Linked DNA regions of Acuticoccus sediminis. Each later gene encodes a partner of the first gene's protein in a complex. Links are inferred from orthologs where the notes say so. Each region holds a gene or a part of one and is shown on either strand. Other genes may lie near its edges.

The links.
Region 2: the proteins of uvrB (region 1) and DLJ53_RS05385 are in contact, whole or in part, in a crystal structure (PDB 7EGT), measured with the Thermus thermophilus proteins. The link is inferred for Acuticoccus sediminis from one-to-one orthologs. Residues at the interface, in WP_096411307.1 of Thermus thermophilus: Glu23, Leu25, Arg26, Asp27, Gly28, Glu29, Arg30, Phe31, Arg55, Glu326, Asp327, Phe328, Glu379, Ser382, Gln383, His398, Gly400, Arg401; in WP_096412145.1 of Thermus thermophilus: His654, Arg656, Phe657, Gln666, Asp668, Glu669, Lys680, Arg681, Leu682, Ser683, Lys685, Tyr686, Ala687.

What each region holds. Positions count from the first base shown.
Region 1 is NZ_QHHQ01000010.1:58,322-69,226, forward strand. Bases 6,164-9,675 are described here. They hold uvrB (excinuclease ABC subunit UvrB), read left to right. Parts: upstream 6,164-6,562; coding sequence 6,563-9,475; downstream 9,476-9,675. Other genes in these bases: DLJ53_RS30475 (hypothetical protein), read left to right, coding at 6,191-6,490; DLJ53_RS30485 (ATP-dependent Clp protease adaptor ClpS), read left to right, coding at 9,576-9,675. In the rest of the region: DLJ53_RS30445 (nitrogen regulation protein NR(II)), read left to right, coding at 232-1,716; DLJ53_RS30450 (Lrp/AsnC family transcriptional regulator), read right to left, coding at 1,805-2,302; DLJ53_RS30455 (ELM1/GtrOC1 family putative glycosyltransferase), read left to right, coding at 2,595-3,356; trxB (thioredoxin-disulfide reductase), read left to right, coding at 3,397-4,380; DLJ53_RS30465 (LysR family transcriptional regulator), read left to right, coding at 4,421-5,314; DLJ53_RS30470 (acetyltransferase domain-containing protein), read left to right, coding at 5,302-6,072; more of DLJ53_RS30485, read left to right, coding at 9,676-9,890; DLJ53_RS30490 (hypothetical protein), read left to right, coding at 10,123-10,422; DNA repair protein RecO, read right to left, coding at 10,493-10,905. UniProt on the Escherichia coli protein: The UvrABC repair system catalyzes the recognition and processing of DNA lesions. A damage recognition complex composed of 2 UvrA and 2 UvrB subunits scans DNA for abnormalities.
Region 2 is NZ_QHHQ01000001.1:1,247,868-1,258,289, reverse strand. What follows is about bases 2,293-5,321. They hold DLJ53_RS05385 (ATP-dependent helicase), read left to right. Parts: upstream 2,293-2,648; coding sequence 2,649-4,994; downstream 4,995-5,321. Other genes in these bases: DLJ53_RS05380 (adenylate/guanylate cyclase domain-containing protein), read left to right, coding at 5,233-5,321; DLJ53_RS05390 (FGGY family carbohydrate kinase), read left to right, coding at 2,293-2,452. Outside these bases: DLJ53_RS05395 (NAD(P)/FAD-dependent oxidoreductase), read left to right, coding at 1-1,022; more of DLJ53_RS05390, read left to right, coding at 1,019-2,292; more of DLJ53_RS05380, read left to right, coding at 5,322-6,546; DLJ53_RS05375 (PP2C family protein-serine/threonine phosphatase), read right to left, coding at 6,581-8,656; DLJ53_RS05370 (hypothetical protein), read right to left, coding at 8,656-10,422. UniProt on the Escherichia coli protein: A helicase with DNA-dependent ATPase activity. Unwinds DNA duplexes with 3'-5' polarity. Translocates on single-stranded DNA with 3'-5' polarity. Initiates unwinding more efficiently from a nicked substrate than double-stranded DNA.

The DNA.
Region 1 (10,905 bases):
GCGGTTCATTCGCCGCTGCCAACCCCTATGTAGCGCACCCATTGTGCAGTGCAACATATTTTTTGCGGTCGCTCAGAGTTGACCACCCGACGGGACGCTGCCTTGCAAAATCGTCGGGGGAAAACGACAAACGCGGCGATATTCCCCGCGTCCGCGTTGCACCCAGTTTAACACAATGGCAGCAAAGGTTGGTCGCAGTATTGGAAACTCACGTTACGGCAAGGAGATGGCATGGAGGCGGACGCTCCGATCGATATCGGCCGATTGTCACGGCCCGAAGCCGACGCGTTCCGCTACATTGCAAAGGCGCTCGGCGCGCAGTTTGCCGGTGACCTGCCCGATGATCTCGACCCCGACCCCCTCTCCCGCTTCGCCGGCGAAGTGTTCACCACGCGGTGGGACAAGCCGAAGGGTTCGATGCACGACGTAGCCCCGGTCGACGAGAAGGCGTGCGCCCTGCTGGAGCGCCTGCCGATCGCCTGCGTGGTGATCGTCAACGACGACATCGCCTTCATCAACCGCGCGGCCGTGATGCTGTTCGGCTATTCGTCGGCGAACATCCTCGAGGCCGCCGGCGGCACGGGGGCGCTGTTCGCCAGCGGCCGCCGCGAGCAGCCCGGCATCATGACCATGCGCACCGCCGAGGGGCAGACCTTCGGCGCCCGGGTCACGATGGCGACGATCGAGTGGGGCGGCGAGAAGGCGATGCTGCTGACCGCCCTGCCCTCGGAGGCGCCGTCCGGCGACGCGCGGGAGGGCAAGGCCGAGGAACCGAGCATCGACCCGCTGCTCGCGGTGATGGACGCCAACCCCGACCCGATCGCCATCGTCTCGCGCGGCGGGCACGTCGAGCTCTACAATCGCGCCTTCGAGGCGTTGCGGCCGGGCCGCAAGCCGGTCCGGCTCGAGGAGCTGCTGGACGCCGGCGACCTGCGCCACGTGTTCGACGTGATGAACCTGTCCTTCCTGCTCGCCGAGGGACCGGCCCGCTCGCCGAAGCCGGTGACGGCCGGGCAGGACCAGTATGCCCTGAGCGTCGGCGCGCTGCGGGAGCAGCAGCTCGCCTGCCTCGTCTTCCACAAGGTTCCGCCGGCACAGGCCGCCGCCGACGAGGCGGATGCCCCCGAGCCCGAGCCCGAGACACTGGCCATCGAGCCGCCGGCCGCCGTCGAGGCGCGCGTCGTGGCCCTGGACCAGACGGGCGCTCGTTCGGATGACGTGGAGGTGGTCGAGGTCCCGCGGGTGATCGAGGCGGAGCCGGTGATCGAGGCGGTGGCCGTGGAGACACCCGTCGGGGAGACCGCCGAGGACGAGGAGGCAGCGGCCCTTCCGGGCACGCCGCTGATGCGGGCGGTGCGCGACGTCAGGCGGCTGGTCCACGACGCGGCGGTCCTGCTCGTCTCGGACCGCGACGAGCTCGCCGAGGAGCCGGCCTCCCGCGCGGGCGACGAGGAGGTGGACCTCCTGCGCCTCGTCCTTCTCACCATCGCGACGCGCGGCGAGCCGCGCGCGGTGCTCACCGTGCGGCGCGACGGCGCGTCGATCGTGGTCGATGTCCCGGGGGCGCCGGAGCGCGCACTGGAGCGGGTCTCCGGTTCGGACCGCATCGCGACCCTCGCCGGGGTCGCGCATCGGACGGTCACGGTGGATCTGGCAGGGTCGGTGACGATTGCGCCCGCGGAGGATGTCGCGGACACGGACGTCGAGGAGAACTGAAGCGCCCGGGGCCCGTGCGCGAAGGCCCGGTCCGGCCACCAGTCCCTCCGGCGGCCCGCGCCTTGCAGCGCGAGGGCCGAGGCGGCGGTCAGACGGTGACGGGGTCGCGCAGTTCCTGCTCGGGCATCGGCACCCGCGGCTCGGACTTGGACTGACGGATCGTCAGCGACGTGCGCACACTCTCCACATTGTCCGCGGACGTCAGCGTCTCGATGATGAAGTTCTGGAACGAACGCAGCGTCTCGGTGATGCAGAAGAGGACGAAATCGACCTCACCGGACACCATCCAGGCATCGCGAACGATGGGCCAGGCGCGAAGCTGTTCCTCGAACTTCACGAGCTCGGCTTCGGTCTGGTTCTTGAGGCCGACGAACGCGAAGGCGGTCAGGTCGTACCCGAGCTCCTTTTCGTCGATCAGCGTGCGGTATCCCGTGATGATACCGTTCTGCTCCAGGGCACGGACGCGGCGCAGACACGGTGGCGCGGAGATCCCGGCGCGCCGCGCCAGTTCCACGTTGGTCATGCGCCCGTTGCTCTGCAACGCAGCAAGGATCTTCCAATCTACGGAGTCGAGGCGGACTTTCATGGCGGACGCGCGTATGCTCGCTTCTATTCAAGCTTGAAGGTTTGAGGACTTGTATCCTTTGGGTCCTACGTCAACCGTCCCTTCGCAAGAATTCTGTTCACAAAATGATACACCGGGGCGATCGCGCTGCCTCATTGTTTCAGCAGCGGGAAAGATAGGACATCACAGACAGGCTGTCGCCATCGCACGACGGTTACCATTCCGATATAGCGCCGTTGTTGCAGAAGAGTTCCCTCTGCCACCCCAATTAGATTCAGAAACTGTTCTCGTCATTGCTGCCGGGCGACAGAGTTTGACCCCTGCCCGGGCCATCGCCCGGCTGCCGTCGCCGCGGCCCTTCGTCCTCGCCCTGCAGCCGGTTTACTGGCGCCCGCGCGACTTCGACATGATCTGGGCGCCGCGGCACGACCGCCGCTGGGTAGACATCGCATTGCCGCCGCGGCTCGAGACGATCACCGCCCCCTCCGCCGTCGAGGCGGCGGACCGAGAGCGCGGCGCCGCCCTCATCGCGGCGCGGCTGCCGGAGCGGCGACCGCGCCTCGTCGGCGTCCTCGTCGGCGGCACGACGTCGCGCGACCGGTTCGGCGAGGCCGAGGCGGCAGCGCTCGGCGCGGCGCTCGCGGCGTTCGCCGCACGGCACGGGTGCGCCCTCGCCGTCACGGCGTCGCGCCGCACCGGGGCGGCGCAGACCGCCGTCCTGCGGGCCGCCCTCGCCGCGACGCCTCATACTTTCGTCGACGCCGGCGACGACGACGCCTCGCTGGCCTACGCGGGAATCCTCGAACTTTCCGATGCACTTATCGTCACGGCGGACTCCGTCGCGATGCTGAGCGACGCCGCGACGACGGGAAAACCCATCCTCGGATGGCGAATCGGTCGTGGAAAAGCGAGATTCGAAAAATTCTACAGCAGCCTGATCGCGTACGGTGCGATGCGCTGGTTTGCTGGGGATTTCCCCCAATGGTCCTATATTCCGTTGGATTCGGCCGGCGTGATCGCTGAGGCGTTGCGGTCCCGGCTGGGGTTGTCCAATGTTGCAGCGCAGCACAAATAGAGGTGCGTCGGCCGGCCTGTCCTCGCGAAAGGCGATCTTCATGAGTGATTCCGAGAACAACATCGTCAGGACCAAACTGCTGATCATCGGCTCGGGCCCCGCGGGGTACACGGCGGCGATCTATGCTGCGCGGGCCATGCTCGAACCGGTACTGGTCGCGGGCATCCAGCCCGGCGGGCAGATGACGATCACCACGGATGTCGAGAACTATCCCGGCTTCGCCGACGTCATCCAGGGTCCCTGGCTGATGGAGCAGATGCGCGAGCAGGCCGAGCACGTCGGCACGAAGATGCTCTACGACCATTTGACGGCGGCCGACCTCAGCCAGCGCCCCTTCCGGTTCGAGGGCGACAGCGGTACGAGCTACGTCGCCGACGCCGTGATCCTCGCGACCGGCGCCCAGGCCAAGTGGCTCGGGCTGCCGTCGGAGGAGCAGTTCAAGGGCTACGGCGTGTCCGCGTGCGCCACATGCGACGGGTTCTTCTACCGCGGCAAGAAGGTCCTCGTGGTCGGTGGCGGCAACACCGCCGTTGAGGAGGCCCTCTACCTGACCCATCACGCCGACAAGGTGACGCTCGTTCATCGCAGGGACAGTCTGCGTGCCGAAAAGATCCTCCAGGATCGCCTGTTCGCGCATCCGAAGATCGACGTGATCTGGAACGCCGAGATCGCCGAGGTCGAGGGTGCGCACGATCCTCTCGGCGTCACCGGCGCCACGCTGCGGGACACGGTGACGGGCGAGGAGCGCAAGGTCGAGGTGGACGGCGTCTTCGTCGCCATCGGCCACGCCCCGCAGACGGAGCTGATCAAGGACCAGCTTCGGCTCCGCTCGTCCGGGTATGTCTGGACCGCGCCCGACTCCACCGCGACGTCGGTCGACGGTGTCTTCGCGGCGGGCGACGTGACGGACGAGATCTTCCGTCAGGCCGTTACGGCGGCTGGCATGGGTTGCATGGCGGCGTTGGAGGCCGAGCGCTGGCTCGCCGCCAACCCGGCACGGCAGAACGAAACACTCGCGGCCTGAGGCCGCCACGCCCCCGAGCGGGCCTTGAAGGCAAGACAAGATGGACTGGGACAAGCTGCGGGTTTTCCATTCTGCTGCGCGCAAAGGGAGCTTCACGCACGCCGGAGAGGAACTCGGCATCAGTCAGTCGGCGGTCAGCCGTCAGGTGCATGCGCTCGAGCAACAGGTCGGCGTCGCCCTCTTCCACCGGCACGCCCGCGGGCTGCTGCTGACGGAACAGGGCGAGAAGCTCTTCCGCACGACGAGCGGCATTGCGCGTGAGCTGCAGGCGGTCGAGGGGGCGCTGGTCGACTCCCGCGACCGGCCGCGCGGCGTGCTGCGCGTGACGACCACGATGGGCCTCGGCACGACGTGGCTCTCCTCGCGCATCGCCGACTTCGTGGAGACCTACCCCGAAGTCCAGCTCCTGATGATCTTCGACGACAACGAGCTCGACATCGGCATGCGCGAGGCGGACATCGCCATCCGCTGGCGTCAGCCGACGCAGCCGGACCTCGTCCAGCGCCGCCTCTTCACGGTGCACTTCCACGTGTACGCCTCGAACGGCTACATCGCGAAGTACGGCGCGCCGGGGACGCTGGACGAGCTGGATGGCCACCGCCTGGTGACCTTCGGGCCGAACCCTCCGGGCTACCTGCGCGAGCTCAACTGGCTGGAGATCGCCGGCCGCTCGGCGGACGATCCGCGGCCGGCGAACGTGCGCATCTCCAACATGCCGGCGATGAAGAACGCGATCGCGGCGGGCGCCGGCATCGGCGTCCTGCCGGACTTCATCGTCGAGCGCGACGCCGACGACCTGGTGCGGCTCGACCTCGGGGCCGAGGCGCCGACCTACGACCTCTACTTCGTCTATGCCGAGGAGTTGCGCTCGTCGGCCCGCGTCCAGGCCTTCCGCGACTTCATCGTGGAAAAGGCGGAGGGATGGCGGTTCTGACCGCCACCACCGCGGGGACGGACGCCGGCGCCGAGCCCGCACGGGCCGCCGGGGCACGCCGGCGCGTCGCATGGCTCGACGCGGCGCGCGGCGTCGCGATCGTCGCCATGGTCCTCTACCACGGCTCGTTCGACCTCCTGTTCTTCGGCTACGTCGACTGGCCGGTGACGTCGCACCCGCTGTGGCGCGCCTTCGCGGCCGGGATCGCGTCGACCTTCCTGTTCCTCGTCGGTGTCAGCCTGGTCGCCGCGCATGGCAACGGAATCCGCTGGCGGCCCTTCCTGAAGCGCCTCGCATGGGTCGTCGCCGGCGCGGCGGCGGTCACCATCGGGACGGCCTTCGCGATGCCGATGCCGATCTACTTCGGCATCCTGCACGCCATCGCCCTCTTCAGCGTGCTGGCGCTGCCGTTCGTGCGCGCGCCCGTGGCCCTGACGGCGGCCGTCGCGGCCGTCGTCTTCGTGCTTCCGCACGTATGGCGCGACGCGCTCTTCTACGCCCCGTGGGCCTACCCGTTCGGCCTCGCCCCGCACATGCCGGTGACGTTCGACTACGAACCGATCTTCCCCTGGTTCGCGGTGACGCTTCTCGGCGTGGTGGCGGGACGCCTCGTGCGGCTGGTGCCGGGCGAGAAGCCCGTCGGGCCGGTCTGGCGCAGGATCGCCGTGCTGGGGCGCTGGAGCTTCCCGATCTACCTGCTACACCAACCTGTGTTGTTCGGGGCACTGATGGGGATCGCGATGCTGACCCGGCCCTGAGGCCCTGTTCATCCGAGGTTGGCACGGCCTACGCTATGGACGCTTCGTGTTCCGAGCCTTGGAAAGTCCTTCCCTTATGGTGCCGCACTGCGCCCGGCTCTTGGTGGCTCTGGCCATCGTGACGGCACTGCTGACGACGTCGCCGGCCGATGCCGGGCCGCTGCCGGGCTTCGCACCGGAGGTCGGGGCGGGCGTCGAGCTGGTCCAGGGCTATTGCGGGCGGCAGAATTTCGTCTGCCAGCGCAACTTCGGCCAGGGCCGCCGCTACCGCCGCTGCATGGCCCGGAGCGGCTGCGCGGTGCGGGGCGGCGGAAACGGCGGCGGCAACCGCTGCGAGGCGCGCGCCCGCTTCTGCGCCCGGCGCTTCCAGAACGGATCGCGCCAGTTCAACCGGTGCATGCGCCGCGGCGGCTGCTGAAATCCGGCCGACACGCTGAATAACGCGACTCGTGCGGCGCCACGCATTGGAGGTCGCGGCCGGCTGTGCCATATGGTGCTGACGGCGCAAGGGAGCGGACCTGTGGAACGCACGCGCAAATCAGATCAGACAGGCTCGATCGAGACGTGGGCGAACGAGCTTGGAACGGACGACGCCGGCCTCCCGGAGAGCGACGGCGCCGAACCCGCACGCGCGCCCGCCTCCAGGGCCGGGAACGGGACCAAGGCCCCCGCGAAGGCTGCCACGGCGAAATCCGCCAAGTCCGGCGGCAAGACCGCGAAGGGCGCCAAGACCGAGGGTAAGACCCGCGCCAAGGGGAGCGCCGCATCCGGCCGCACCTCGCGCGGGACGTCGATGGGCGGCAAGGCCTCGGCCCGTGACCGCGCCGCGTCCGGCCTCAACCCGGTCGCCGGCCTCGACATCGCGCTGGAAGACGCCGAGGCGCTGCCCGACAGCGGCGCCACCGCGACCGTCGCCGCGCTCGAAAGCCTCATCCAGAACGGCCGGCCGGAGTTCCGCGCCGGCGAATGGACTCCGCACCGCCCGCCCCGGCCGGACAAGTCCGAGGGCGGGGTCCCGCTGGACCTCGTCTCCGAGTACGAGCCCAAGGGCGACCAGCCGCAGGCCATCGCCGAGCTCGTCGAGGGACTGAAGCAGGAGGACAAGACGCAGGTTCTCCTCGGCGTCACCGGCTCCGGCAAGACCTACACGATGGCCAAGGTCATCGAGGAGTTGCAGCGTCCCGCGCTGGTGCTGGCGCCGAACAAGACGCTGGCGGCCCAGCTCTACGGCGAGTTCAAGTCCTTCTTCCCGAACAACGCCGTCGAGTATTTCGTCTCCTACTACGACTATTACCAGCCCGAGGCGTACGTGCCGCGGACGGACACGTACATCGAGAAGGAATCGTCGATCAACGAGCAGATCGACCGGATGCGCCACTCCGCGACGCGCGCCCTGCTGGAGCGGGACGACGTGATCATCGTCGCGTCCGTGTCGTGCATCTACGGTATCGGCTCGGTCGAGACCTATACGGCGATGACGTTCTCCATCCAGGTGGGCGAGCGTCTCGACCAGCGGCAGCTTCTGGCCGACCTCGTGGCGCTGCAATACAAGCGCTCCGACGCCAACTTCATCCGCGGCACCTTCCGCGTGCGCGGCGACACGGTCGAGATCTTCCCGGCGCACTACGAGGACCGGGCCTGGCGCGTGTCCCTCTTCGGCGACGAGGTGGAGTCGATCACCGAGTTCGACCCACTGACGGGCCGGAAGTCCGAGGAGATGGAGCTCGTCAAGGTCTACGCGAACTCGCACTACGTCACGCCGCGGCCGACGCTGCAGCAGGCGATGAGGTCCATCAAGGAGGAGCTGCGGCACCGCCTGGTGGAACTGAACAACGCCGGCCGCCTCCTCGAGGCGCAGCGGCTGGAGCAGCGCACGCGGTTCGACCTCGAGATGCTGGAGGCGACGGGCGTTTGCAACGGCATCGAGAACTATTCGCGCTACCTGACGGGCCGCAAGCCCGGCGAGCCGCCCCCCACCCTCTTCGAGTACCTGCCCGACAACGCCATCGTCTTCCTCGACGAGAGCCACGTGACGGTGCCGCAGATCGGCGCCATGTACAAAGGTGACTTCCGCCGCAAGGCGACGCTCGCCGAGTACGGCTTCCGCCTGCCCTCCTGCATGGACAACCGCCCGCTGCGGTTCGAGGAATGGGACATGATGCGCCCGCAGTCCGTCGCCGTCTCCGCCACCCCCAGCGGGTGGGAGATGGAGGAGGCGGGCGGCGTCTTCGTCGAGCAGGTCATCCGCCCGACGGGCCTCATCGACCCGCCGGTGGAGATCCGCCCGGCCAAGCACCAGGTCGACGACGTGCTCGGCGAGATCCGCGAGGTGGCGGACAAGGGCTATCGCACGCTCGTCACCACGCTGACCAAGCGCATGGCCGAGGACCTCACCGAGTACCTGCACGACAACGGCGTGCGCGTGCGCTACATGCACTCAGACATCGACACGATCGAGCGCATCGAGATCATCCGCGACCTCAGGCTCGGCACCTTCGACGTGCTGGTCGGCATCAACCTCCTGCGCGAGGGGCTCGACATCCCCGAGTGCGGCCTTGTGGCGATCCTCGACGCCGACAAGGAAGGCTTCCTGCGATCCGAAACGTCGCTCATCCAGACCATCGGCCGCGCGGCGCGCAACGTCGACGGCAAGGTGATCCTGTACGCCGACCACATGACGGGCTCGATGGAGCGCGCCATCGGCGAGACCAACCGGCGCCGCGAGAAGCAGCTCGCCTACAACGAGGAAAACGGCATTACGCCGGAGTCGGTGAAGCGGTCCATCGGCGACATCCTGGAGAGCCTCTACGAGCGCGACCACGTGCGCGTCGACAAGGGGATGGCCGAGGCCGCCCACGGCGCCATCGGCCACAACATGGCGGTCACGGTCGAGGACCTCGAGCGGCGCATGCGCGAGGCGGCGGCGAACCTCGAGTTCGAGGAGGCGGCGCGCCTTCGCGACGAGATCCAGCGCCTGCAGAAGACCGAGCTCATGCTCTCGGCGGACCCGATGGCGCGCCAGCGGGACATCGAGATGTCGGCCGGCCGCTACTCGGGCGAGCGCGACTACAACGCCTCGGCGACGCTCAAGACCCGCGCCAAAAAGCCGGACCTCGACAACATGGGTCCCGGCACCGACCGAGGTCGCGTCCGCCGCGCCCCGCTCCTCGACGGCGTCGAGGACGAGCGCGACCTGCCCCCCACCCGCGCGCGAAAAAACAATCTCGACGAGATGACAGTGAAGCGCACGGAGAAGTACAAGGCCAAGGCGCCGCCGCCGAAGCCGGACGACGACCCCGGCGTCGTCCTGCGCCACAAGGTCGGCGTGGGCAGCTACGAAGACCCCGCCGACGAGAAGCGGCGCGGACGGCGCAAGAGGAAGACCGGGCGGCCGGGAAACTAGCCGCGCGGCCATCGCCTCGGCCACCGCCCCCGCGACCCGGGGGAACGGGTCATGTCGAAGCAACCGTTGTCATTGAATCGTTTCGGTACGTGAGGCGCCGATGAGCACGCACACCACCCAGACCCCTGAGCTCGAAGTCATCACGAAGCTCAAGGCGGAACCGCCGAAGCTGCACAAGGTGCTGCTCCTCAACGATGACTACACGCCGCGCGAGTTCGTCGTGCGGGTGCTGAAGGCCGTCTTCCGCATCGGCGGCGAGACGGCCTACACCATCATGATGACCGCCCACCAGAAGGGCTCGTGCGTGGTGAGCGTGTACCCGGCGCAGATCGCCGAGACCAAGGCCAACGAGGCGAACGCGATGAGCCAGGACGCCGGCCACCCGCTGCAGTTCACCACCGAGCCCGAGGAATAGGCCCGCCGACCGGATTGTTTTTCAGCGACCGGCTCTTTTCAGGGTAAATCATTGAAAGCTAACGAGAAATCCCGGTCCCGCCGTCGAGGCGGCCGGGATTTCTCGCGTCTCCATGTCCGTGATGGAGGGGAACTGCGCACCCTGTGATCTCTAGCACAGGGTGCCGGCGGGATGTCCCCCATCTCATGGTTGTCGCCGGGACAGACCGGCCTCGAACAACACGGAGACAGACATGACCATCAAGACCGCCATCCTCGCCGCCGTGATCGGGCTCGCCACCGTCACCGGCGCCAACGCCGCCTACTCCGCCCCGCTGGGCGCCCCCGCCGCGCAGGCGGACGCCGGGATCACCCTGGCCGGCTATCACGGCCACGGCTATGGCCACAAGTACCATCACCGCAAGTACTACAAGCAGCACGTCTACTTCGAGAAGCACTGCTACAAGAAGAAGTACAAGGTCTACAGCCACCACCACCACGGCTACGTCTACAAGTTCAAGACCGTGTGCTACAAGCAGCCGGTGTACTACTAAGCGGGAGGGGCCTTCGGGCCCCTTTTTGCGTGGCCCGGCGGCATGGAGCGGCGCGTCCCGTGCGCCCCGCCTACGCCTGGTCCGCCCGCGCCACCGCCCGCAGCACGGCGCGGACGAAGCGCTCCCGCTCCGGCGGCAGCGGCTTGTTCGCCAGCGCCGCGACATGCGCGGCGAGGAAGTAGCCCGTCAGGCGGAAGCCGTCCGCCAGCGTCGCCGCATCGCACAGCGCGTCGCTCGTCAGGAAGGCCGGGAGCGGCAGCATCCGGTCCGCGTAGCGCGCGCCAGGCCCCCTGCCCACCGCCCGCCCCGTGCGCGGCGAGACGTAGACGAGGTCCTCCGTCGCCCCCGTCGCCGCGCAGTGGCTGAGGTCGAGGCCGAAGCCGAACTCGTCCAGCACGATCAGCTCGAACCGCACCCCCGCCTCCCCCGCCGCGCGCGGCAGCGCGAAGGCTTCGATCAGCGCGTTGGCGGCCGCGTAGAGGC
Region 2 (10,422 bases), on another replicon or contig:
TCGTCGACGCGGCGGAGGCCGCAGGCGCCGAGATCCGCACCGGCACCACCGTCGTCGCGATCGCCCCCGGCCCGCGCCTCACCCTCACGTCGGACGCGGGCGTTGCCGAGATCGCCCCGCGCCGCGTCCTGATCGCGACGGGCGTGCGCGAGACGACCCGGGCCGCACGCTTCATCGGCGGAACCAAGCCCGGCGGCGTGATGAACACCGGCACGCTCCAGGGCCTCGTCTACCTCAAGGGCCGGCGCCCCTTCGCACGGCCGCTGATCGTCGGCACCGAACTGGTGTCCTTCTCGGCGATCCTCACCTGCCGCCACGCCGGAATCCGCCCTCTCGCGATGATCGAGCCCGGGGCGCGCGCCACCGCCCGGTGGCCGTCGGCCCTGCTGCCCCGCCTCCTCGGCATCCCGCTCATGACCGGCACCCGCCTCGTCGCGATAGAGGGAACCGACTGGGTCACCGGAGCGGTCCTCGCCGGACCCGACGGCACCGAGCGGCACGTCGCGACCGACGGGGTGATCCTCACGGGCGGGTTCCGGCCGGAGGCGACGCTGGTGCGCCAGAGCCACCTCGTCCTCGACCCGGCGACCGGCGGGCCGGAGATCGACCAGTTCGGGCGCACGTCCGACCCCGACATCTTCGCCGCCGGCAACATGCTGCACCCGGTCGAGACCGCCGGCTGGTGCCACCGTGAAGGACGCATGATCGCCGCCGCCGTCGCCGACAGCCTCGCCGGCGGGCTGCCTCCGCCCGAGCCGGCGCTGCGCCTGCGGCCCACCGGCGGCATCCGCTACGCCGTGCCGCAGCGGATCGTCCCCGGCGACCACGCGGCCGGCGTCATCCAGCTCCGCGCCGACCGCCCCGCGCGCGGCCGCCTCGTCCTCGCCACGCCGACCCCGGCGCGGAGCGTGCCGCTGGACACGGCGCCTGAGCGGCGCATCCTGATGCCGATCTCGTCCGTCCCCGCCGACGCCACCGGCACCGCCGAGATCGGCATCCAGTCCGACCGAGGCCCGTCATGACCGTTCTCGCCATCGACCAGGGCACCACCAGCACCCGCGCCGTCCTCGTCGGCCCCGACGGGACGACGACGCCGCTCCTGTCGCGCGAGCACCGCCAGTCCTACCCGCAGCCCGGCTGGGTGGAGCACGACGGCGAGGAGCTCCTCGCCGACATCGCCGCCTGCCTCGACGCCGCCGGGGGGCACGGCGTCGCCGCCGTCGGCCTCGACAATCAGGGCGAGAGCTGCCTCGCCTGGGATGCCGACACCGGCCGGCCCCTCTGCCCGGTCATCGTGTGGCAGGACGACCGGACCCGCGCCGCCACCGACCGGCTGCGCGCCGACGGTTACGAGGCCCTCGTCGGCGAGCGGGCCGGGCTGCCGCTCGACCCCTACTTCTCGGCCGCCAAGCTCGGCTGGATCGTGCGGAACGTACCGGAGGCGGCCCGCCTCGCCGAAGCCGGCAGGCTGCGCCTCGGCACCACCGACGCCTTCTTCCGCGACCGCCTCACCGGCCGGTTCGAGACCGACGTCGCCACCGCCTCGCGCACCTCGCTGATGGCGCTCGACACGTGCGCCTGGGACACGGACCTCTGCACGATCTTCGGCGTCCCCGTCGAGGCGCTGCCGCCGATCGGACCGACATCGGGCGACCTTGGCCGCGTGCGCTGCGGCGAGGCAGAGGTGCCCTTCACCGCCAGCATCGTCGACCAGCAGGCCGCGCTCTACGGCCACGGCTGCCGGGCGCCGGGCGAGGCCAAGATCACCTGCGGCACCGGCGCCTTCCTGCTCGCCGTGACGGGGTCACGGCCGGCGGCCTGGTCTGGTGCGCTCCCGACCGTTCTGTGGCAGCGCTCCGGCGAGGCGCCGGTATTCGGCCTCGACGGCGGCGTCTACGCCGCGGCGGCGGCCGTGAACTGGGCCCGCCGCATCGGCCTCTTCCAGGATTTCGCCGAGATCAACCGGTTCGACGCGCCGCCGGCGATCGGCCGCGGCCTCGCCTTCGTCCCGGCACTGGCGGGGCTCGCCTGCCCGCACTGGGACCGCTCCGCGCGCGGCGCCTTCGTCGGCCTCTCCCTCGACACCACGGCGGCGGACATGATCCAGGCCATCCTGGAAGGGATCGCGCTGCGGATCGCCGAGGTGGCCCACGCCATCGCCGCCGTGCACCCGCTCGCCAGCCCCATCCCGGTCGACGGCGGCATGTCCGCCAACCCCGCCTTCGTGTCGATGCTGGCGAACGCCCTCGGCTGCGACGTCCGCATCGCCGACGCGCCCGACGTCACCGCGGCGGGAACGGCCGCGCTGGCGGCGGAGGCGATCGGCCGCCCGATCGCGCCGCCCCGGACCGGCCGTGTCGTTGCCGCCACGGCACCGGACCCGGACGCAGCGACCCGCTTCGCCGCCGCCGTCGCCGCCTCCCGGCAATTCGCCGCAACCACCCGGACCTGACGGGCGTTCCCTCCCCGCCTCCGGACCTCCCGCGAGGCTCCGGCAGGAAAATGCAGCGCTCCCGACCGATCCGCGAGGCTCGCGGCCTTCCACAGGCTGGGGGCGACGGGGATCACGCACTGCAAAATGTTGCCGATGGGGTGATTGCGTTTTCTGAATGTTCTATAGTCACGCGCATGCGAATCGGATTGATGTTATGAGTCAGACCGCCCGCCAGAGCGTGCCCCCAGTCTCGATTTCCGAGCGCGGGTCGATCTCCGAGCGCGCGGCGCGGGCCTCCCGCCCGGCCCCGTCCTATCTCGAGTCCCTCAACCCCGAGCAGCGCCGCGCCGTCGAGGCGATCGACGGGCCCGTTCTGGTGCTCGCCGGCGCCGGCACGGGCAAGACGCGGGTCCTGACCACACGCATCGCCCACATCCTGGCGCTGGGCCGCGCCCGCCCGTCCGAGATCCTCGCCGTGACCTTCACCAACAAGGCCGCGCGGGAGATGAAGGAGCGCATCTCGGCCGTCGTCGGGCCGCAGGCGGAGGGGATGCCCTGGCTCGGCACCTTCCACGCCATCGGCACGCGCATCCTGCGTCGCCACGCCGAGCTTGTGGACCTGAACCCCGACTTCACCATCCTCGACACAGACGACCAGATCCGCCTCGCCAAGCAGATCCTCGCCGCCGAGAACATCGACGAGAAGCGCTGGCCGCCGCGCCAGATGCTCGGCATGATCGACGGGTGGAAGAACCGCGGCCTGACCCCCGAGGAGGTCCCCTCGGGCGAGGGCCAGTGGTTCGCCAACGGCAAGGGCCTGAAGCTCTACAAGCTCTACCGCGACCGCCTGAAGTCGCTCAACGCGGCCGATTTCGGCGACCTCCTGCTGGAGCCCATCCGCCTCTTCCGCGCCAATCCGGACATCCTGGCGTCCTATCAGAGCCGCTGGCGCTACATGCTGGTCGACGAGTACCAGGACACCAACGTCGCCCAGTACCTCTGGCTCCGGCTGCTGGCGCAGAACAACAAGAACCTCTGCGTGGTGGGCGACGACGACCAGTCGATCTACGGCTGGCGCGGCGCGGAGGTGGACAACATCCTGCGCTTCGAGACCGACTTCCCCGGCGCCGTCGTGGTGCGGCTGGAGCGCAACTACCGCTCCACCAGCCACATCCTGGCCGCGGCCTCGCACCTCATCGCCCACAACGAGGGGCGCCTCGGCAAGACCCTCTTCACCGACCTCGTCGATCCGGACGCCCTCCCCCTCACGGTCGCGTCGTCCTGGGACTCGGAGGAGGAGGCGCGCGCCATCAACGGCGAGATCGAGAGCCTCCACAAGAAGGGCACGACGCTCGACGAGATGGCGATCCTGGTGCGGACCACCGCCCAGATGCGCGCCTTCGAAGACCGCTTCGTCACGGCCGGCACGCCCTACCGCGTCATCGGCGGCCCGCGCTTCTACGAGCGCAAGGAGATCCGCGACGCACTCGCCTACTTCCGCGTGACGGTACAGCCGTCCTTCGACCTCGCGTTCGAGCGGATCGTCAACGTGCCGACGCGCGGGCTCGGCCAGCAGTCGGTGCGCCTCATCACCGAGGCGGCGCGCGACCGCGAGATCCCGATGCTGCTCGCCGCGTCCGACCTCCTCGCTACCGACGAGATCAAGGGCAAGGCGCGCACGGGCCTGTCCCAGCTCGTCGCCTCGTTCGCGCGGTGGCGCTCCCAGCTCGACACGCTCCCCCACACCGAGCTCGCCGAGATCATCCTGGAGGAGTCCGGCTACACGGACATGCTGAAGGCCGACCGCTCGGCAGACGCGCCGGGCCGCCTCGAGAACCTCAAGGAGCTGATCCGCTCCATGGAGGACTTCGACAGCCTTCCCGCGTTCCTGGAGCACGTCTCGCTGGTGACGGACGCGCAGGGCGAGACCGGCGGCGAGGCCGTCACGCTCATGACGCTGCACGCGGCGAAGGGCCTCGAGTTCGACGTCGTCTTCCTTCCCGGCTGGGAAGAGGGCCTCTTCCCGTCGATGCGCGCCATGGACGAGAACGGGCAGGCCGGCCTCGAGGAGGAGCGCCGCCTCGCCTATGTCGGCATCACGCGGGCGCGCAAGCAGTGCTTCGTATGGTTCGCGCTCAACCGGCGCATCCACGGGATGTGGCAGGCGGGCGCCGCCTCCCGCTTCATCGACGAGCTGCCGGCCGAGAACGTCATGGTGCGCGAAGAGGCCGGTTACGGCGGCATCGGCGGCTATGGCGCCTCCCGGTTCGACCAGGTGGAGACCTTCTCCTCCTCCTACCACACCCCCGGCTGGGAGCGCGCCCAGCGCCGCCGGGAGGACGTGCCCCGCCGCGAACGCCGCCTGCCGCTGACCATCGAGGGCGAACTCGTCGCCAAGTCCATATCGGACGGTCCGGCCGCATACGCGGTCGGTGACCGCGTGTTCCACCAGAAGTTCGGCAACGGCGACGTGGCGCAGGTCGAAGGCAACAAGCTCACCGTCGACTTCGACAAGGCGGGACGCAAGCGGGTGATCGACTCGTTCGTCACTCGCGCCTGAACCCACCCGCAGGATCCGGCATGGGCGCGGACCCGGATCGGACGACGAACGCCGCGGACGGGACGTTGAACCTCCCGCGCGGCATGCGAGAATGCGGGTCGCGGAGGCTGGGCCTCGGCGCCCGGCCGCGATACGAACGAACGATGACACCCATTTCAGACGTCCGCCGCCGGGCTACCGGCACCAGCAGTGCAGCGCACCGCCCGGCTATCCGCGGACACGAGGCGCACCCCACCGCATGACCGCCGACGACGTCTCATCCATGGCGAGCGGCGAGGACGACCCGCTCATCTTCCAGCGCATCCTGCAGTCGATGCGCGACGGGGTCATCTCGATTGACCTCGAAGGCCAGATCATCACGTTCAACGACGCCGCCGGGCACATCCTCGGCAAGGATCCCGCCGAGGTGCTGGGGCAGTCCTTCGCCGAGGTCTTCCTGCTGGAGGAGGCCTACGACGCCTTCAACGAGGTCGTCTTCAAGGCCGTCTACGAGTCGGAGCTGACACACTCCGTCGAGGTGATCCTCGAGCGGGGCGACGCGACGCTGGACCTCGTCGTCTCCTCGAGCCTCCTCACCCGGGCGGAACCGGACGGGGAGCGCAAGCGCCTCGGCGTGGTGGTGGTCGTCAGCGACATCACGGAGCAGCGCAAGCGGCGCAAGATCAAGCAGCTCTTCGGCGCCTACGTCGACCCGCGCATCGTCGAGCGGATCCTGTCGGAGTCGGAGACCGAGCGATCGCGGCGCGGCGACATGACGATCTCCTTCGTCGACATGCGCGACTACACCGGCTGGTCGGAGAGGCTGCCGCCGGCGACGCTCGTCGACCTCCTCAACCGCTTCCTCGCCGCGGTGACCCAGCCCGTCGCCGCCTCGGGCGGGATCACCGACAAGTATATCGGCGACTCGGCGATGGCCGTCTGGGGCCCCCCCTTCACCGATCCGGAGACGCAGGCCCGTGACGCCTGCAGCGCCGCGCTCGGCCAGATCGCCGCGCTCGGCCCCCTGCGCGAGGCGCTCGCGGCGGAGGGGCTCACCGACGCGAACCGGCTCGACGCCGTCGTCGGCGTGGCCACCGGCGACGTCCTGTCGGGCGACATCGGCCCCGTCGCGAGCCGCAACTACACGGTCATCGGCAACGCGGTGAACCTCGCCGCGCGCCTGCAGGAGGCGGCGAAGGTCTACGGCCAGCCCATCCTGCTGACGGCCGAGACCGCCACCCTCGCCGGACCGGAGATGATCACCCGCGAGATCGACCTCCTCACCGTGCGCGGCAGCGAGCGGCCGGTGATCGTCCACGCCCTGCTGGGCCGCGCGGGCGAGGTCCCGGAGGAGACGATCGCGTTCGCCGCCCGCTACCGCGACGCCATCGTCGCGATGCGGCTGCGCGACTGGGACACCGCCGAGGCGGGCCTCCTCCAGTGCCTGGAGGAGCAGCACTACGACGTCCCGTCGCGGCTGATGCTGGACCGCGTCGCGGTCTACCGGACCGATCCGCCGGGCGAGGACTGGGACGGCGTCTGGCGCGGCGCGACCCCCAGGGCGGCCCGTTGAGGCCACCTCCGGGAGCGGCCCCTCGCGGTGCCGGCTACGGCGCTTCGTGGATGTGGACGGTCACGCAGGTGAGGTCGTCCGCCCGCTCCGCCCCGTTCTCGAAGGCGAGCACCGCGTCGCGCACGACCTGGTTGAGGTCCGTCCCCGGAACCCCGGCCTCCCGCACCACCCGCTGAAGGCGCGCGTCGCCGAACGCTTCCTCGCCCGGGTTGAACGCCTCGGTGACGCCGTCGGTGAACATGAAGAGCCGCGTGCCGGGCTTCAGCCGCGCCGACAGCTCGGTGAAGTCGATGCCCTCGACGACGGCGAGCGCCGGGTCGCGCGCGCTCGGCAGCTCCACCACCTCGCCCGACGCCTGATCGACGAGGAGCGGCGGGTTATGGCCGGCGTTGGCGTACCGCATCTCCAGCGTCTCGAGGTCGATCACGCCGTGGAAGAGCGTGACGAACATCATCTGGTCATTGTCGGTGGCGAGGAAGTCGTTGACCTCCTTGAGGGTCTGCGCGGGGCTCACGGCCATCATCGCCGTCGCCTTGATGAGCGTCCGGGTGATCGCCATGAAGAGCGCGGCCGCGACACCCTTGCCGGACACGTCAGCCACGACGACGCCGAGGTGCCGGTCGTCGATCATGAAGTAGTCGAAGAAGTCGCCGCCGACCTCCTTGGCCGTCTCCATGAAGCCGTCGACGGTGAACTCCGGGTGCGGCGGCAACGGCTTGGGCAGGAACGAGAGCTGCAGCTCCCGGGCGATCTCGAGCTCCTGCTCGAGACCGGCGAGACGGGCGCGGGTGATGATCGCGGCCTGCAGCTCGGCGATCAGCTCGGTGAGGCGCTGGTGCTGGGCGGAGATGCGGTGCGACATGCGCTGCAGCACCTCCGTCAGCATGGCGAGCTCCTCGTTCGGGCGCGCGGCGGGACCGGCGGCCGGCACCGGGTCCGCGCTCGGCGCGCCGTCCGGGTCGGAGATGATCGCCCGCAGGTCCGCCTGGATCGCCGACTGCCCCTCGGGATCGAGCGTCCCGGCGAGGCGTTCGAGCTGGCGCTTGATGACGCGCTCCTGGCGGCGCCGCTGGCGGGCGATCCGCTCCTCCTGCTCGACGAGGCGCAGCGCGTTGCTGCGGAACACCAGGAGGGCCTCGCCGATGCGGCGGATCTCGCCGGACCCGGCGATGGTCGGCAGCTCGTTGAGGTCGCCCTTGGAGAGCGCGCTGAGGGTGCCGATGGCCGTCTCCAGCGGCACGAACGCCCGCCGCAGGAACACGTAGAGCGCGATGATCAGGATGAGGCTGGCGATGCTGATGGCGATGACGCCGGTGCGCTCCAGCTGGCGGCTCGCGCTCAGGCTGTCGGTCGCGTCGCGCAGGGTGACGAGCTGGCCGGCCGGGGGCCCCATCAGGTCCGGCACGGGAACGCCGGCCGCGAAGTAGAGCCGGTCGCCCACGTCGAGGATCTGCGCATCGGCGGTGCGGTGCGGCAGGGAGGGCGCGGCCCTCGCGTAGAGGTCCGGGTCGGTCCCCTCGACCATGCGCCCGCGCAGGGAGACGAGGTAGCTCGGCTCGCCTAGCCGGTTGCTGAGGTCGCCGAGGACGCGCAGCGCGTCGATCATCATCACCACGACGACCGGCGGCCCGTCGCGGCGCAGGGCAACGGCGCTGCCGGCGATCACATACCGCTCCGGCGTCTCCTGCCGCAGTCCGCCGACGGCCACGCCTTCGGCCTGGATGCGGGCCAGCGCCTCCGGGCCGAAGATCGGGCGGGTGCGGAAGGTCGGAATGTTGGAGGCGATGATGTCGCCATCGAAATCGAGGAGCTGCACCGTCACGCCCTCGCCGATGAGGTCGGCGGAGCTGTCGATCAGCGTCTCCAGCGACTGGGCGTCCGCCGCGGGGGCGTTGCTGACGCGGAAGGAGAAGCGGTTGGCGAGGTCCATGAGGTCCTCCGCCTGGTCCGCGACGAGGCTCTCCCACAGCGACTGCTGCCCGGCGATGGCGATGTCGGCAAGCTGCGACTCGGCGAGGCGCGAGCGCACGAACCCGAGGCCGATGAGGCCGCAGATCATCAGGATCAGCGCGATGGAGAGGAGGAGCGTGATGCGGGTGCGCAGCGGCATCAGCGGGCCCACCCCAGCGCACGGCTGATCGAGGCGACCAGCGACAGGAGGGAGAGCGCGCCCGCGCCGACGGCGGCGAGCACGATGCCGGCGCCCGGCTCGATCATCGAGAGGGCGTGCAGCGCGCCGGCGGCGATCCCGCCGACGCCCATCGCCACCGCCGCGCTGGGGATGAACGCCCGCGCGCCGAGCGCGAAGGCTACCATCCCGAAGCCGAGGCCGGTCAGCCCGCTGGTGACCGCGAGGCCGGCGTCGGCGCCGATCCCGTGGAGCGCCGGCACGGAGACCACCTCGGCGCCGACGAGGACCGCCGCGGCCGCCACCATCGCCCCGACCACGGCCGGCAGGCGCACCCTCAGGAGATAGGGGACGAACGCTGCGACGCCCGCGATTCCGAAGTCGAGCGCGAGGACGGCGTAGCGTTCGCGCAGGACCGTCGCCGAGAGGTGGACGTCCGCCCACGCGAACGTCGCGAGGCTGACCCCGATCAGCGCCAGGACCTCCGCGCTCGCAAGGCCCGCCGCCGGACGGTGGGCCTGACGCCAGCGGGGCGCGCCGGCGGTCGACGCGACGGCGAGGAGCGCCGCGAGCGCGCCGAGGGTCGCGAAGGCGGCGCGCCGCCCCTCCGCCTCGGCGAGAATGCCGCCGACGATCGGACCGATGGCCGCCGCGCCGAGCAGCACCAGCGCCCCGCGCCACGGCAGCCGCCGACCGGCTCCGGGGGCCTGCAGCACGGTCCAGACCGCGAGCCAGCCCGCAAAGCTCGCCAGCCCGACGAGGGCGGTGAACATCCTGTAGTCGCGCACGACGTAGACGGCCGCGAACGCCGCCGCCGCGATCAGCATGGAGACGAACGTCACCGGTTTCGACAGCCGTCCGCCGAGCGCGACCGCCACCAGCACGCCGAGCAGTGCCCCGGCCGACTCGGCCGACACCGCGAGCGCCACCGGGATCGCCGCGAAGGGGCTGTCGCCGATCCGGTCGTAGGCGAAGTTCGCGGTGAGCGGGCGCGTCGCCATCAGCACCGAGAGCGCGGCGGCGGGCCACCACACGAAGCCGATCGTCCGCAACCGCCCGCGGCGCCGCTCGAGGCGCAGGTCCGCGAGCTCGCCGGTCGCGGCGGCCAGGCGCTGGCGTACTCCGGCCGAGCCGTCGACGGCCTTGATCTCCTCCGAGAGCGCCTGGATGCGGCGGTAGCCGAGCTGGATCGGCGTCATCGCCCGCGCCAGCGCGTCCGAGACCGGCAGCAGCAGCCCCGAGGGGATGAGCCCCCGCTCGACGAAATGGCCGTGCGCCGCGCTCTGCAGCATCGCGGCTGTCCGCACGGTCGGCAGGTCGAGCCGCTCGAGCCGGACGATCCGCAGCGCGATCGCGGTGATGAGGCCGGCGAGGATCGAGATCGCCACCGCCCCGGCGATCACCGCCCGCTCCACGTCGTCGCGCGTCGCGGTCGAGGCGTGGGCGATGACGACGCCCAGCGACTGCTGGCTGTCCGGATCGAGGATGGGGGCGCGCGTGTGCAGCCGCTCGATCGCCGGCTCGCCGGTCCCGGCCTCGAAGAGCACCCGCTCGGTGCGGTCGAGGATCGCGATGTCCTCCACCTGCGGCGCGAAGCTCAGCACCCCCTTGAGGTAGTCCTCCACGCCGCGCATCTCGTCGAGCGGGATGCCGAGGGCGACCGCACGGCCGAGATCGGCCGCGACCGACTGGGCGACCGTCAGCGACACGTCGCCGGAGTTGTCCTCCACGTCGGCGAGCGCGGTGGG